Regions from separate parts of the Mesorhizobium loti R88b genome, predicted to be linked through region 1. Evidence: riboswitches for the same ligand, from Rfam matches in the RefSeq annotation. Region 1 holds a riboswitch; each other region holds the start of a gene.

Evidence for each region. A riboswitch is a leader RNA that binds a small molecule or an ion and turns the genes downstream of it on or off. The one in region 1 is predicted to bind cobalamin.
Region 2: linked by a shared signal. The riboswitch ahead of metE (5-methyltetrahydropteroyltriglutamate--homocysteine S-methyltransferase) and the one ahead of bluB (5,6-dimethylbenzimidazole synthase) in region 1 are both predicted to bind cobalamin.
Region 3: linked by a shared signal. The riboswitch ahead of EB235_RS18515 (DUF1636 family protein) and the one ahead of bluB (5,6-dimethylbenzimidazole synthase) in region 1 are both predicted to bind cobalamin.
Region 4: linked by a shared signal. The riboswitch ahead of EB235_RS02105 (aromatic ring-hydroxylating oxygenase subunit alpha) and the one ahead of bluB (5,6-dimethylbenzimidazole synthase) in region 1 are both predicted to bind cobalamin.

What each region holds. Positions count from the first base shown of each region.
Region 1 is NZ_CP033367.1:5,645,729-5,648,633, forward strand. Features, by position in the region: gene EB235_RS27695 (exodeoxyribonuclease VII small subunit) at 1-244, opposite strand, end outside; gene EB235_RS27700 (histone deacetylase family protein) at 248-1,174, opposite strand; cobalamin riboswitch at 1,353-1,533, shown strand; partial or broken gene bluB (5,6-dimethylbenzimidazole synthase) at 1,707-2,216, shown strand; gene EB235_RS27710 (hypothetical protein) at 2,381-2,905, opposite strand, start outside.
Region 2 is NZ_CP033367.1:6,744,819-6,747,723, reverse strand. Features, by position in the region: gene metE (5-methyltetrahydropteroyltriglutamate--homocysteine S-methyltransferase) at 1-1,478, opposite strand, end outside; cobalamin riboswitch at 1,595-1,794, opposite strand; partial or broken gene EB235_RS32605 (cytochrome P450) at 2,086-2,361, opposite strand; gene EB235_RS32600 (cytochrome P450 family protein) at 2,328-2,905, opposite strand, start outside.
Region 3 is NZ_CP033367.1:3,796,123-3,799,027, forward strand. Features, by position in the region: gene cobN (cobaltochelatase subunit CobN) at 1-69, opposite strand, end outside; gene cobW (cobalamin biosynthesis protein CobW) at 193-1,245, opposite strand; gene EB235_RS18515 (DUF1636 family protein) at 1,242-1,676, opposite strand; cobalamin riboswitch at 1,717-1,921, opposite strand; gene EB235_RS18520 (DUF6348 family protein) at 1,977-2,702, opposite strand; gene EB235_RS18525 (winged helix-turn-helix domain-containing protein) at 2,754-2,905, opposite strand, start outside.
Region 4 is NZ_CP033367.1:459,539-462,443, forward strand. Features, by position in the region: gene EB235_RS02100 (DUF680 domain-containing protein) at 1-159, opposite strand, end outside; cobalamin riboswitch at 665-866, shown strand; gene EB235_RS02105 (aromatic ring-hydroxylating oxygenase subunit alpha) at 981-2,228, shown strand; gene EB235_RS02110 (hybrid-cluster NAD(P)-dependent oxidoreductase) at 2,249-2,905, shown strand, end outside.

The sequences.
Region 1 (2,905 bases):
CGTCGAGCGGCTCCGTGCCAACCGGCTTGCCGTCGCGCGACAGCCTGATCTTTTCGACCTTGTCCTCGGCGGCCTTCAGCAGCCGGTCGCAATGCGCCTTCAGCGCCTCGCCGCGCTCATAGATCTTGATCGACTGGTCGAGCGGCACGTCGCCACGCTCCAGATCATCGACGATCTTCTCCAGCGCGTCGAGTGCCTGCTCGAAGCTCATCGCCTTGACGTCTTCGTTGGTCTCAGCAGCCATCATTCATCCTTTCATCAGTCGCCCGACATGAGCGGCGACTGAAAATGCCAGTCCCTGCAGATCGTAGCCGCCCTCGAGCAGGCTGACGAGCCGGTTGCCGCTGTGGCGGGCCGCGCGCTGCATCAGCTGCCCGGTTGCCCAGTCGAAATCGTCCTCGGTCAGATTGATCTCGGCCAGCGGATCGCGATGGTGCGCGTCAAACCCGGCCGAAATGATGATCAGATCGGGCGCGAAATTGTCGAGCGCCGGCAGCACGCGCGACAGGAACGCATCGCGAAACACCTCGCTGCCGGTCTGTGGCGCCAAGGGCGCGTTGACGATGTTGCCGGCTCCGGTCTCGCTCTTCGCGCCGGTGCCGGGATAAAGCGGCATCTGATGCGTCGAGCAATAGAGCACCGACGGATCATCCCAGAAGATATCCTGCGTGCCGTTGCCGTGATGCACATCCCAGTCGACGACGGCAACACGCTCGACGCCATGCTTCTTCTGCGCATAGCGGGCAGCGATCGCCGCCGTGTTGAAGAAGCAGAAGCCCATCGCCGTGTTTTTTTCGGCGTGGTGGCCAGGCGGGCGGGCGGCGACGAAGACATTGTCGGCGCGGCCCGAAAAGACATCGTCGACGGCCGCATTGGCGGCGCCGATCGCGGTGATCACCGCTTGCCAGCTCTTCGGGCTGGCCGTGGTGTCGGCGTCGATGCGGGCGATGCCCTCGTCAGGAATGGCGGCGCGCACGCGGGCGACGAAATCGGCTGGATGCGCATAGAGGATGGTGGCCTCATCGCCCTCCGGCGCCTTGACGCGGTCGAGTGCGGCAAAGGCCTCGTCGTCGAGGACGCGCTCGATGGCGCGCAAGCGGTCCGGCCGCTCGGGATGGCCGGGCGGCGTGAGGTGTTCGAGGAAGATCGGGTGCGTGTAGAGACGGGTTGTCATGCTCCCTATCTAGTGCCCCGGCGCCGCGATGGCCATGCGTTGCGGCTTGATGGCTGGGGAAAATCACGCCCGCGTCCATTGGCGTCGCCGCGGGGGTTGGCGCCGCGGGCGCTTCGGCGTAAGGTCGCCGCCACTGCCTGGTGCCCGCCGGTCTATTTATTTAGCCGCATTCTGCGACGCCAAGTGATTCCACTTGGCTGCAAATGCTCTGGCGGGAGAATCGGGAACACGGTTGAACTCCGTGGCGTGCCCAACGCTGTGAGGGGGACCGCGCCGGTAAATGCCACTGTCGATGACGGGAAGGCACCGGACGCGGGTTGATCCCGAGCCAGAAGACCGGCCTGGCAGGCATCGTCATCCGCATGGTCAGGCGGGTGGCATCAGAGCAACGTGCGTCCACTTGGACGCACAAAGTGCGCTCTGACGATGTCAAACTATTGCAATCGCAAGGGGACACGCGATGCCGGAACACATGACCGCTCCTATGGGCGACGGATTCGACCAGACAGCGCGTGACGCGGTCTACCGCGCCATGTTCACACGGCGCGACGTGCGCAGCCATTTCCTGCCAACCGCGATCGACGATGAGGTGCTGGCGCGGCTGCTGCTTGCGGCCCATCACGCGCCATCGGTCGGCTTCATGCAGCCATGGAACTTCATCGTCATTCGCGATGCCGCACGGCGAGAGAAGGTGCGTGACTTGTTCCTGGCCGCGCGCGAACAGGAACTGTCTGAAATCGAGGCAGAGCGGCAGGCGCTCTACCGCAAGCTCAAGCTGGAAGGCATCTGCGAAAGCGCGCTCAACATCTGCATCACTTGTGATCGCGAACGCTCGAAGGGTTCGCCGCTCGGACGCTCGCACAATCCGGAGATGGATCTCTACAGCACGGTCTGCGCGGTGCAGAATTTCTGGCTGGCCGCGCGGGCCGAAGGCGTCGGTGTCGGCTGGGTCAGCATCATCGAGCCGCAGGCATTGAAAAGCCTGCTGTCGATTCCCGAGCACGTGACGCCGATTGCCTATCTCTGCGTCGGCCGTGTCTCCGAGTTCGCGCCGAGACCGGACCTTGAAACGCATGGCTGGGGCCGGCGCTTGCCGCTGCCCGAACTGATCATGAGCGAGATTTTTTGCGGGCAAGGTGAGACACCACTCAAGTCAGCGGTGGCACATCTCAACACCGTTGCTGTTGCGCCGGCGCCTTGCGCTGATCAGCGCGTCGCGCCCGCAGTGCCCCAGCGCGAGCCGCCGAAGGAGGCGAGCGCCTTGTCCTTGAGTTCCCTGAACTTCGACGACGCCTCGGCCAGCCGGGCGTCCCAGGCCGGATCTGGCACCTGGCCCTCGATGGTCTTGAAATAGACCTGCATCAGGCAGGCGATGGCGAAGGGTTCAATGAAGGCAGCCTTGAAGGCCCAGGCAAAGACGATGGCGAGGACGAAGGCCCAGCCGGCAAGCTGCCCGGGCATCATGAAAAGAATGGCTGCGGCCGGGGCCAGCATCAGCAGGAAGATGACGAACGACACGCCCCACATGATGACCGCCAGCCAGACGGCGTTCTTGACCATGACCTTGCCGTTCTGGGCATAGAGCACGACGCCTTGGCGCGCCGTCTCAAACGGCGAGGATGAGTTGATGCGGATGTTGTAGCCGAGGATGATCTCGTCAACATAGGTCAGCGACAGGCGGATCACGGTGTTGATGAAAGAGACCAGGCCGCTCAGGCCCGGAATCGGCAG
Region 2 (2,905 bases), 1.1 Mb from region 1:
TCTTCTTGCCAGCGAACGGCGGCTTCTATCTCTTTTTTCAGGAAGGCCTCATAGTCGACGTAACTCAGCTCGCCCTTGGCATGGGCTGCCCGCGCCTTGCGAACCTCGGCTGTTTGCGGGAAGGAGCCGATCGTCGTGGTGGGGAAGGATGGCAAGCCAAACGTGTCGCCCTGAAGCTTGGAGCGCACGTCGAATGCGCTCTTCCGGCGCGTCATGGCGACCTTGATGCTGGCGACCCGACCTTCGACGAGCGGATCATGCACCTTAGCGGATGTCGCGCGAGCGGCGGCAGCCTCAGCCGACGCCTCTAGTTCGGCGGCGACCGCGTCCCGGCCTTCGGCCAGCGCACGGGCGAGCACGACCAGCTCGTCGGTCTTTTGCGCCGCGAAGGCGAGCCACGATTTCACATCCGCATCGAGTGCCGTCTCCATGTCCAGGTCGATCGGCACATGCAGCATCGAGCAGGACGGGGCGATCTCCACGCGGTCCCGCGGCCAACCGGCGACGATCGGCTTGATGCGGTCAAGCATGGCAGGCAGGTTCGCGCGCCAGACGTTGCGGCCGTCGATCAGCCCGAGCGAGAGCACAAGGTCCTTCTGCGCGAGCCGGCCGACGGTCTCCAACTGCTCTGGAGCGCGCACGAGATCGACGTGCAGTCCCGCCACGGGCAGAGAAATCGCGGTCTCGAGATTGTCTCCCAGCGATCCGAAATAGGTAGCGACCATGATCTTCAACTCCGGTGCTGCTTTTGACAGCCGGCAGTAGGCGAATTGGAGCGCATCCCGTTCGTTGGGAACCAGATCGACCACGAGCGCCGGCTCATCGATCTGCACCCAATCGGCTCCCGCGAGCTTCAGCCTCCGCAGGAGCTCCTCGTAGACGGGCAGCAGCCGTGGCAGGAGCGCGATAGGGTTGAAACCTTCCTCAGGTGACTTCGCCAACTTGAGAAAGGTAACCGGTCCAAGCAGGACCGGGCGCGTGTGGATGCCGAGCGCCTTGGCCTCGAGGAAATGATCGACCGGTTTCGCCGACGAGAGGGCAAAGCTCTGATCGTCGGTAAGTTCCGGCACAATGTAGTGATAGTTGGTGTCGAACCATTTGGTCATTTCCATCGCGGCAAGGCCATGCCCGTTGGCCGCATGCTCGTCACCGGCATGTCCGCAATCAGCGGCCTGATCTTGGTTGCCGCGCGCCATGGCGAAATAGGTATCGAGTGGGACCTCGCCGTCAGTCCAGACGTATCGTGCCGGCACGGCGCCGACCATGGCGACGGTGTCGAGCACATGGTCATAAAGCGAGAAATCGTTGGACGGGATTTTCGACACGCCGCGATCGTGCTGCTCCCTCCAGCTGGCGGCGCGTAGCGCCTTCGCCGTCGCGAGCAGGTCGGCAGCGGGAGATTTTCCGGACCAGTAGCTTTCAAGCGCGAATTTCAGTTCCCGCCGTCGACCGATACGCGGCACGCCGAGCGTTGCCACAGGAATTTGTTGAGAGACAGTCATGCCATACCCCGATGGTTGGGGCGTGGGGACAAGGAACGCGCGAGCAGGCGGCACGAAGCCGGGCTACTGCGGCCACCGAGACACCCCGCCCGTGGACGTTGTTCGTCGTGGCAGGTCTCCTGGCTCGCGGGTCAAAGCCTCTGCCCGTCTTCCCGAGGCCGTTCGCCTCAGTGACACCAATGGGCTTGGCTCGCCGCTAACAGTTGCGGGGGCAGCGCCGGCATCGCACCGGCTTCCCTCTTAGCTCCGCTACGGCAGTGCCGCGCGGAGAACCACGACATGCGCACAATCACAGCAGCTTCGCTCCTTGTCAATACATATAACGAGATGTTTATGTGATGATGCGAATAGTGCCCTTGCGCTGATCGGTCTCTTTCGCCCAAAGCCGCTTACGATGCCGCCTCTTATCAGTGCAGGCTCGGAGAGATCCTTGTCCCCATCGGCGACGCCGGATCAGATCGAGGTCGCCGGGCTCAAGAGCGTAAAGTGGGGCGAGGCCGTCACGGTCCGCCGGGAATCCCGGTATTTGTTCCCCGCTCGGCTTTGCTCAGCGTGCTTGCGCACTCGCCCATCAGCACGCTGATAACATGTCCGGAAGCGGAAAGGAGAGGTGGCGCCTCAGGTCGGCGGACTGGGGCTGGGCCGCCAGCGTCTCGAACAACTGCGCGGGGATCGCCTCGACCTGCTGCGCGAGCAGCTTCACCCTGCGATTGCTGAAGGCCGGCGCCACGATCGTGCGTAACCGGGCATGCTCGCCCCCCTCGTGCGAGACCAGCCACCCCGGCGAACCGAGAATCACCGAATCCGGGGTGAATGCGGCACTCTCTAAGCGACGGAAGGGCGGAAGCTGACCGGCAGGCGCTGCGGGCAGCGAATGACGTAAGACGGCATGTAGACGACGTCCTCCGCAGCGATGGTCAGCGCCAGATCCTCCAGCCGCCCGAACAGCGCGGGGAAGGCGCAGCGCAATTCCAGGCGCGCCAGCGCAGCGCCCAGGCAGGAATGCGGCCCCTCGCCGAACGACAAATGCGGGTTGTGCCGCCGGGTGACATCGAATCTGTCGGCGCCAGGACCGAAGGCCTTTTCGTCCCCGTTCGCCGCATCGAACGCCATCAGGACGGCATCGCCGCGGCGGACCATGCATCCGTCGATCTCCACGTCCTGGGTGGCATAGCGGAACGGCAGATTGGCCGCTGAGCTGCCCCAGCGCAGGATCTCCTCGATCGCCTGTGACCACGGAACTTGGCCGCTGCGCACCAGGTGCAGTTGCTGCGGATGCGTCAGCAATGCCAGCACGCCATTGCCGATGACGCCGGCGGTGGTCACGAAGCCCGCAGAGAGCACCATGAACAGCATGTCGATGAGCTCGGTGTCGGAAACGAGCTCGCCTTTGTCACGCGCGA
Region 3 (2,905 bases), 1.8 Mb from region 1:
CGTCTGCCGCAGATCGATCGGCTCGGCGAGATCGTCGAGCGAGGCGGACGTGGTGGCGAGTATGTGCATTGCGGTCTAGCGCGGTTCACCGTTTCACGGAAACGGCGAACCGCTCTATCTCCTTGTTTTTTGCGCAATTCCTGTGGGAAAACCGCTTCACACTTTTCCTGGAATTGCTTTGGCTGCTTGGCGTCAGCCGGCGAGTATAGCTTCGATTGCCGGGCGGTTCAGCCCCTTCAGGCCGATGACGACGAGACGCGAGCGGCGATCGTCCTCGGCCGTCCAGGCGCGGTCATAGTAGTGATTGACGCGCGGGCCGACGGCCTGCAGCAAAAGCCGCATCGGCTTGCCGCCGACTTCGACGAAACCCTTCACGCGCAGCACGTTTTCCTGTTCGGCGGCGGTGGCGACGCGCTTTGCCAGTTCGTCGGGATTGGCGATCGAGGGAATGTCGACGATGAAGGTGTCGAAGTCGTCATGCTCGTGGTCGAAGGCGCCGTCATGATGGGACTTGCGGTTCTCGATGTCGTCCTCGACGGCGAGCCCGAGGCCGAGCAGCACGGAGGGATCGACCTTGCCATGCGATGTCGGCACGATTTTTACCGCGCGGGCGGAATGTTCATTGATGATGGCATTGGCGCGGGCCGAACCGGCGGCGTCCATCAGGTCGCTCTTCGACAGGATGATCAGGTCGGCGCAGGCGATCTGATCCTCGAACACTTCCTCGACCGGGTCGTCATGGTCGAGGCTGTCGTCCTGAGCACGCTGCGCCTGCAGGGCGTCCATGTCGTTGGCGACGCGGCCTTCGGCCAGCGCGGGGCCGTCGACCACGGCGATGACGCCGTCGACGGTTACGCGGCTCTTTACCGACGGCCACTGGAAGGCCTGGACAAGCGGCTTGGGCAGGGCCAGGCCGGACGTCTCGATCAGGATATGGTCGACTTTCGGCGTCAGCGACAGGATCTTGTCCAGCGCCGGCACGAAATCGTCGGCGACGGTGCAGCAGATGCAGCCATTGGCCAGTTCGACTATGTTTTCCTCCGGGCAGGTGTCGATGCCGCAGCCCTTCAGGATCTCGCCGTCGATGCCGATGTCGCCGAACTCGTTGACGATGATCGCGATACGCTTGCCGCCGGCGTTTTCCAGGAGATGGCGGACCAGCGTGGTCTTGCCGGCGCCGAGGAAGCCGGTGACAACGGTGCAGGGTACTCGGGAGAGATTGCCGGCCGGATTTGGAGCGCTCATGGTTGGTCCTTCAGCATGTCGAGAGGTGGAATACGCGCCACGAGGCCGCGCTTGAGGGAATCAGGCCGGCCGCGCCATGGGATGAGGCCGTCGGTCGAGGTGGCGAAGAGTTTTGCGCCGGTGATAAGGTCGGGGCCGCTGGTCAAGGTCAGGTCGCCGAAGACATAGCTCCAGCAGCCATCGCGCAGGATCGCGGCGCTGAGCCGGCGCTTGCAATTGCCGAGACATTCGACCGTGCGGACGCGGATATTGTCGGCCGCTGCGGCGCGGCGCGTATCTTCGGCCAAAAGTTCGCCGGCGCGGGGATGCGCGTCGGAGCCGGCCTCATTGCGGCAGGAGGCGCAGACGATGACGGTGACGCCGGCCAAGGCTTCACTGTCGCCGGACGCATTGTCCGCTGTGCCAGCCGAAAAACTGCTGTTCTGGTCCAAAAAGCCGGGCTCCTTGCCCGGAAACCCGCCGGGCGATCGGATTCTTCTGTCGCAGACGGCAGGTCTCCTGGCTCGCGGGTCATCGCCTTGGATAGCCGCCTTCCCGGGAACTCCCAGTGGCTTTCGGCCTTGGCTCTTCGCTTACAGTTGCGGGGACAGCCGCGGATTTGAGATCGAAATCCCGCACCGCATTCCCTCTTAGCCCTTGCCGTTGCGGGCAAGGGACCGTCTGGACCGGATTTAGGCTTTTGCAGGTGGCGGTGTCAACGCGCGGTAGGCGAGATCGCCAACCAGCTGTATTCAGCGCCGCAGGATTTTCTTGCCCAGCTGCGCCCAACGGCTCAGCGCAACCGGTCTCTCTTCTGGTAACGCAAGAATGACTTGGCGCACTGCCTGGTAGCCATCGCCGTGATGCCAATCCTGGCCAACGAGAAGCTCCTGGCCTTCCGGCCATGTTTCGTTGTCCAGGACAACTTCGTGACCGACCATTGCTCCGTCATGGCTCGCCAGGAATATCCGCACAAAATGACTGCCGGGGCGAACATTGGCCGCGAACAGTCTTTCCAAACGGGCATAGAACGCCGGATATGCTTGGTTGAGCGTGGATTCTGCCGCAGCCTGGGTGATCACAGGTCCGCCAAAGACCTTCCAACCGGCATCATTCCGACGCCAGAACTCGATTTCGGCTTGCATGTTCTCGCAGACATGATGCGCGAGGCCCTCGATCAGCACATGAAATACGCCGATCAGGAACTTTCCGAATGCCTGGAATGTCGCTTCTTCGCGCGTGCTGCCCATGCCGACAAACGATTCGATGGCTGGCTGAGTCTCCAGCAGGGGCGAGAAGATGTAGATCTCGACGACCAATCTGTGGGTAGAGTCTTGTTGCCCCCTGTTGAAAATCTCGGCTTCGAAGCGCAGGTCCTCCAGTTCAAGCCGGACGTCGTACTGTCCACGTACGGCTTTGATCCCATGCGCGATAAGCGCTTCGTGGATCAGGTCGAGAACTTGTTGCGATGCCATCATTGAACCTGGGCTGACAAAAACGCCTCAAACGTCTGCGGCCGGCGGCTGATGTCAAGAGCGGCTCTGGCTGTTGAACGCATCCAGCAGCGCCGGGCCTAGATCGCCGGCAGGCGTCACTTCCATGCGTTCAAGGCCAAGCCAGCCCTGCATCTGCTCCAATTCCTCGAAGAGCTGAGCAGCGGTCTCAGGCGGTGCGCCGAGTT
Region 4 (2,905 bases), 2.0 Mb from region 1:
AGGCGTCTGAGCAGCCGGTTCCGACTTCTTGATCGAAGCGGTGTGCGAGCTGTCGACAGCGGCGGCTGCAGGGGCATTCGAACCGTAGTGGTCGCTACCAGCGAAGGCGCTGCCGGAAATGGCCAGAAGGGCGGCGGCAGTGAGAATGATCTTTTTCATTTTAAGTACTCCAGTATTTTTGCTGTCCGTCTAGCGGCGTGTCTTGGGAATGAAATCGCGTCGTTCGGACAGCCCCGATGTGGGTAAGCCGTCTGCCGGATTCCAATCACGAAGTTGTTCCGCCTGGGCCATGATTTTACATCTTGTAATTTTAATAAGCATGCCGACCATCTTGTTTTATGCATATGATACAGCTACTTAGATAAATTTCACGACCCACTCACCGAGTGTATCCGGGCGTCAGCGTTCACACCGTCCTGCACGCATTGTCAACAGAAACGAACCGTTCGGTTCGATTTTAGAAGTTGCTAATAGTCACTTTTCGATACCGTTGGCCTGTTTTCCCCGCGCCAGGAGCCGGACAAGAGACGATTCGAAACAGCACAGATTGCTGAACAAAACAGAATCTCAGCCGTTCAATCGCTGGCCGGAGCGTTTCGTCCGGCGTGTCGCGCCGCATGGATACGATGTCGCTTTCATGCCGATGTCGCGATCGCTGCCGTGATTAGATGACTGCATCTCAGGTGCCGCTTCGTGACCACGGAACGGAGAATTGGGAAGCCGGTCAGAATCCGGCGCTGCCCCCGCAACGGTGGTGGAGTTCAAGTCGCAACGGGAGACCACTGGGCGAAAGCCTGGGAAGGTGTCGCGATGGTCCGAAAGGACAACTCCAGAGCCCGGAAACCAGCCCGAGATTGTTGAACTCGACTGATCGCGGTGGGCGGTCAAGAGGCGGATGGTGCATGCCCGGCTTCCGCCGGCCTGCGTCCGGTCCTTCCTCCGTCACCACCAGTTCAGTCCTTGAAGTATGAGGACAGGACATGGATGCTCGCAACGACATGCTGAGGCTCTTGAACAGCCGCAGGGACGGGTTCTCGCTCGAACAACCCTTCTACACCGACCCGGACTACTTCAAGCTGGACATGGAGCTGATCTGGTATCGCGACTGGCTGTTCATCGGCCATGATTGCGAACTGCCGAAGCCCGGCAGCTTCATCACCGTGCAGATCGGCGACTATCCGGTCGTGCTGGTGCGCGACCAGCAGGGCAAGATCAACGCTTTCCACAATTCCTGCCGCCATCGCGGCAGCCGTGTCTGCAACACCGACAAGGGCACCGCCGCCAAACTGGTCTGCCCCTATCACCAGTGGACCTATGAGTTGGACGGCCGCCTGCTGTTCGCCCGCCAGATGGCCGACGGTTTCGACAAGAGCCAGTTCAGCCTGAAGCCGGTCGCCTGCGAAAGTGTCGCCGGCTACATCTTCATCTGTTTGGCAAAGGAGCCGGCCGACTTCGCGCCGATGCGGGCGATGATCGAACCCTATCTCAAGCCACACCGGCTGGGCGAGGCGAAGGTCGCCTTCGAGAGCACCATTGTCGAGAAGGGCAACTGGAAACTCGTCTGGGAAAACAACCGCGAATGCTACCATTGCGCCGGTAACCACCCGGAACTCTGCAAGACCTTCCCGGAAGCACCGACCGTGACCGGCGTGCAAGGCGCCGACAGCGATCCCGAAATGCTGGCGCACTGGGCGAAATGCGAGGCCGCCGGCCTGCCGAGCAAGTTCCGCATCGATCCAGCCGGACAATACCGCGCCACGCGCGCACGGCTGCTGCGCGATGCGGTCAGTTACACGATGACCGGCAAGCGCGCGGTGAAGAAGAACCTGTCCGACAGCGTCTCGGCCGACCGCATCGGCACCTTGATGCACTATCACTACCCGACGACGTGGAACCACATCCTCATCGACCATGCCGTTACTTTCCGCGTGCTGCCGATCAGCGCCACGGAAACCGCGGTGACGACCAAATGGCTGGTGCACAAGGATGCGGTCGAGGGCGTCGACTACGATCTTGCCGAGCTCACCCATGTCTGGACCGAGACCAACGACCAGGACCGCCGCATCGTCGAGGAAAACGCCCTTGGCATCCTGTCGCCGGCCTATGAACCCGGCCCCTATTCGGAGCTGCATGAGGGCGGCGTGATCCAGTTCGTCGACTGGTACGCGCGCTTCATCGGTCCGCGCCTGGCCGAAGGCGGCCGGCCGGCGCTGCGCAGCGTGGCTTGAGAGGTTGAGGAATGAACGCCATGACTGACCTTGGGCTTTATCGCCATCTCGATCAGATGGCGCCCTGGAACGACAGGCTCCAGGTGCTGGAAGTGATCGGCGTCAGCGACGAGGCGCCTGACGTGAAGACCTTCACCTTCCGCTCCGACAACCAGACCTGGTTCCGCTACAAGCCGGGCCAGTTCGTGACGCTGGAGCTGCCGGCGCCAGACGGGCCGCTGATGCGCACCTATACGCTGTCGTCGTCGCCGTCACGGCCGTTCTCCATCGCGGTGACGGTGAAGGCGCAGGCGGGCAGCATCGGCACACGCTGGATGTTCGACCATCTGAAGCCCGGCTCGCACGTCAAGGCCTATGGACCGAGTGGCGACTTCTCGCTGCACAGCCATCCGGCGGCCAAATATCTGTTCATCTCGGCCGGTTCGGGCGTGACGCCGATGATGTCGATGCTGCGCTGGCTGAACGACTGCGCGCCATGGACCGATGTCGGCTTCGTCAATTGCGCGCGGCGCGCCGAAGAGATCATCTTCCGCAAGGAGCTCGAATTGCTCGGCGGCCATATGCCGGGCCTGTCGCTCGGCTTCATGATCGAGGAGCGGTCGAGCCGCGAGGGCTGGTACGGCCATATGGGCCGCATCGACGCCATCCGGCTGCCGCTGCTGGCGCCCGATTTCCGC